2 regions of the Kushneria marisflavi genome follow, and region 2 is predicted to be linked to the other one. Evidence: predicted binding sites of a transcription regulator. Region 2 holds the regulator's gene; the other holds the start of a gene.

The links. The regulator FNR, encoded in region 2, switches genes on or off when oxygen is low (the NO sensors DNR and NnrR bind a similar motif). The targets are predictions, from matches to a motif close to TTGATNTANATCAA.
Region 1: a site for FNR is predicted at 1,138-1,151, ahead of kdgD (5-dehydro-4-deoxyglucarate dehydratase). Genes of this name have one in related genera too.

Annotation. Positions count from the first base shown of each region.
Region 1 is NZ_CP021358.1:3,464,253-3,466,428, reverse strand. It holds gene B9H00_RS15745 (Bug family tripartite tricarboxylate transporter substrate binding protein) at 1-107, opposite strand, end outside; gene kdgD (5-dehydro-4-deoxyglucarate dehydratase) at 171-1,082, opposite strand; gene B9H00_RS15735 (L-talarate/galactarate dehydratase) at 1,203-2,176, opposite strand, start outside.
Region 2 is NZ_CP021358.1:1,602,735-1,604,910, forward strand. It holds gene hemN (oxygen-independent coproporphyrinogen III oxidase) at 1-648, shown strand, start outside; gene fnr (fumarate/nitrate reduction transcriptional regulator Fnr) at 738-1,481, shown strand; gene B9H00_RS07345 (DUF488 domain-containing protein) at 1,571-1,972, opposite strand; gene B9H00_RS07350 (alpha/beta fold hydrolase) at 2,161-2,176, opposite strand, start outside.

The DNA.
Region 1 (2,176 bases), 1.8 Mb from region 2:
GACCAGGGCACAATGAACTCGATATTCTTGGAGGGATAATCGGCTGCCATTGCCATGCTGCTGGCGAGTATCGTGGCTGCACCGAATGCACTCAGTAAGCTTTTCATGTTGTCGATCTCCCCGTCCGTCAACACAGGCCCTGACCTGTGCGAAAGGACATTTCTGAATGGTTAACGTACACGCTCGATCAGCATCTTGAGCTTCTCGACTTCTTCAGCACTGGGCATGGTCAGCGGAGCACGCACGTTGCCCGCCGGGTAGCCCACCTGAGCAGCACCAGCCTTGACCAGACTGACTGCATAACCGCGACAGGTATCACGCATGGCAATGAAAGGGATAAAAAAGTCGTTGGTCAGGCGTGCCACGGTCTCGTGATCACCGGCGCGCAATGACTTGTAGAAATGCACCGCCATCTCGGGCACGAAATTGAACACCGCCGAGGAGTAGGTATTAACACCGATGGAGAGATAGGCTTCGGCAAAGATTTCAGCAGTCGGTACTCCACCGATATAGATCAGACGATCACCGACCGTCTTGATGATGGTGTTAAGCGACTGAATGTCGCCGCGACCGTCCTTGAGACCGATCAGGTTCGGGCAGCGATCAGCCAGCGCCTTTACAGCTGAAGCTTCCAGTGCGCCGTTGGCCCGGTTGTAATAAATGACATTGAGGCTGGTGGAGTTACAGATTTCGGCCGCGTATTCAACGATGCCTTCCTGTGAGCACTCGGTAAGATAAGGCGGCATCAAGAGAATGCCATCTGCACCGGCCGCTTCGGCAGCAGCGGCGTGCGCCTTGGCCATGGTGATGCTTTGACCGGCGCTGGCGATAACGGGTACACGACCGGCCGTCTCCTCCACGGCCACTTGAACGACTTCAGCGAACTCTTCAAGGCCGAGATTAAAAAATTCGCCCGTGCCGCCGGCTACAAACAGCGTGGAAATATCGTACTCAAGCAGCCAGGCAATGCGTTTGCGATAGCTCTCGGCATCGAACTGCCCGGCGCTGTCGAAGTCGGTGACCGGGAAGGAGAGCAGGCCATCGCCTGCGGCACGCGTAACGTCAGCTCGTGAAAACGTCATAAAGGGTCCTCTGGATTGGCCTGCCCCGCCTAGCGGTGGAGCGTTGGCACTCACTTTGTCATACATCATACTTTTAAAACCATTATACGAAGGGCATAGAGACAGCCCTTCGTGCCAGTTTCAGCTGCCGAAAGTCTGACGGGCAACGGTCCACTGTCGCGCCTGCTCGGTCAGGGTAATTCCAAGCCCCGGGCGGTCCGGCACAATCATGCGACCATCGCGGGTTTCAAGCGTCTCGTTGAACAGCGGTGCCAGCCAGTCGAAATGCTCGACCCACGGCTCGGTCGGATAGGCCGCTGCCAGATGCAGGTGGATTTCCATGGCAAAGTGTGGTGCCAGCTGCAGGCCGGCCTGGGAAGACATCGTCGCCAGTCTCAGAAACTGGGTGATCCCGCCGATGCGCGGCGCATCGGGCTGAATGATATCAACACTGCGATGCTCAATAAGCTTCATGTGCTCAGCAACGCTTGAGAGCATCTCGCCGGTGGCGATCGGTGTATCAAGCGCAGCTGCCAAGGCGGCGTGACCTTCGGCATCGTGGGCATCCAGCGGCTCCTCGATCCAGACCAGCTCGTATTTTTCCATGGCGCGGCCAAATCGCAGAGCACTGGCACGATCCCACTGCTGGTTGGCGTCCACCATGAGCGGTACGTTGTCACCGATATGGGCGCGCATCGCGGCCACGCGCTCAAGATCAATGCGCATGTCGGGCTGGCCAACCTTGATCTTGATGCCGGAGATACCGCTTTCCAGCGAGTGCGTGGCGTTTTTGAGCATTTCTTCTATCGGCGTATGCAAAAAGCCGCCGGAGGTGTTGTAGCACTGCACCGAATCACGATGAGCGCCGATCAGCTTGGCCAGCGGCAGACCGGCACGCTTGGCCTTGAGATCCCATAGACCGATATCAACCGCGGCAATCGCCTGAGTCGACACCCCACCCCGACCGACCGATGCTCCGGCCCAGACCAGCTTTTGCCACAGCCTGTCGATATCGCTGGGATCTTCGCCAATAATGGCCGGCGCAATTTCGCAGGCATGGGCATACTGTGCATAGCCACCGGCACGCTTGGAATAGCTGAAACCGATGCCGGTAT
Region 2 (2,176 bases):
CGCTTTCTGCCCCAGCGACGCATCAACCACGCGGACCTGCCGGATGCGGCCACCCGACTGGCCATCCAGTGCATGACGGTCGAGAAGCTGACGCAGGCCGGCTACGTCCATATCGGTATGGATCACTTCGCAAGACCCGATGACAGCCTGGCCGTGGCACAGCGCGAGGGGCATTTACAACGCAATTTTCAGGGCTACACCACCCACGCGCAGTGTGACCTGATAGGTCTTGGGGTATCGGCCATCAGTCAGGTGGATGATGTCTATGCGCAGAATACCGCTCGGCTGGAGACCTGGCAGACGGCCATCGACGATGGTCAGCTGGCCACCTGCCGCGGGGTACGCCTGAGCGAGGATGATCGACTGCGGCGTGACGTGATCCACCGCCTGATGTGTGACATGCAACTCGATTTTGACGCCATCGAAGCCCGCTTTGGGATCAGGGCGTCATCCTATTTCGCCAATGCATTTGAAAGGCTTGCCACCTTTCGGCGAGACGGTCTCATCGAATATAATAAGCACTTGCTTATGGTAATGCCCATGGGTCGATTGCTGATCCGCCAGCTGGCCATGGCCTTTGATGCCTCTTCACCCATTGAATATCGCCAGCAGTGTTCACGCCCCCTTCAGGCGCGTGAACGTACCTGAAGGGTTGCGCCCGTACACGCCGAGCAACGGCAGGTTTGTCACGAAGGCGACCGGCACATCACTCATATGCAAAGGAACATGCCAGCCCAATGACCTCCTCTCATCTTCACCCGACACGCTGTCAGACCTGCTCGCTAAGCTCCCTGTGTCTGCCGCTTTCCCTGTCTCTTGACGATGTTGAGCAGTTCGACACGATCGTGCGACGACGCGCGCCGCTGACCCGCGGTGAGACGCTCTACATGCAGGGTGAGGCCTTTGAAAATGTCTATGCCGTGCGCAGCGGCAGCCTCAAGCAGACCATTATCGACACCGATGGCGAGGAGCAGATCACCAGTTTCTATCTGCCCGGTGAGCTGGTCGGACTGGACAGCATCGATAGCGCCGTTCACCCCGGCTTTCTGACCGCACTCGAGCGCACTACGGTCTGCGAGATCCCCTTCAAGCGGCTGGAAAGTCTTTCGGAGCACCTGCCGGAGCTTCGTCACCAGCTCTATCGCTGCATGAGCCGCGAAATTGTCGATGATCGTCGCCTGATGCGACTGCTCTCCAGCAAGACGGCCGATGAACGCCTGGCCAGCTTCTTTCACAATCTCTCGATCCGCTTTGATCGCTGCGGCCACAGCGCCGAGCGCTTCCGCCTGCCAATGTCTCGCAGCGATATCGGCACCTATCTGGGGCTTGCGATCGAAACCATCAGCCGCGTACTGGGGCGTTTTCAGCAGCAGGAACTGCTCAACATACAGGGTCGTCACGTGGAGATTCTGGACATGGCGGCGCTTGAAAAGCGCGCCGGCATCATCGCGCCCTGCTGCAATGAGCGCCGTCGCGCCTGATCATTCGGGCAAGCCTGCTCACCGCTCTGCGGACAACAAAAAACGCCCCGATCAGGTCGGGGCGTTTTGCTGTTCTTGTGGCGACGAGATCAATGCGCCTCGGCCACCGCGTCAGGCTCACTGACCACGGCCTCACCGCGCAGCGCTTCGAGAATGACCTCTCGTAGAATCGGCAGATGCGAGCTTTCCAGATCGCGAACGGCACTGACCAGCGTCAACCGCCGCTGACGTGCCTGGTCCAGAAGCGGCTCGAGATCGCCCGGATTGAGCTCCAGACGATAGCGACGCTCAAAGGTCGTGCGATCGATTCGCCCGCTTTCCCACGCATGGCGCAGCCGACGAGACGGCGCCACGGCGCGATACCACTGCTCGACCGACAGCTCCTCTTCGCGCTTGCCGCGAGGCCATACCTGATCCACCAGCCAGCGAGCCCCATCCTGCTGGGTCGAGTGCTGATAGACGCGCTTGAGGCGGACATCACCAATAAGCATATTACCCCCTGAAATCATGTTCCCAGAGCTGAACGCTCTTCTTCTTTTGAGGTGTCAGCCTGCCAAGAATACACCGGGTGCCAGGTCGTTTCACTCGATAAGGACGGCTCGGCACAGTCGGCATTGACCATGATTTCTCATCATCCCTCGCCGGATGGATAACCCCGGGGACCGGCCAGCGCCAGAACTCAATCGTACTGTGGT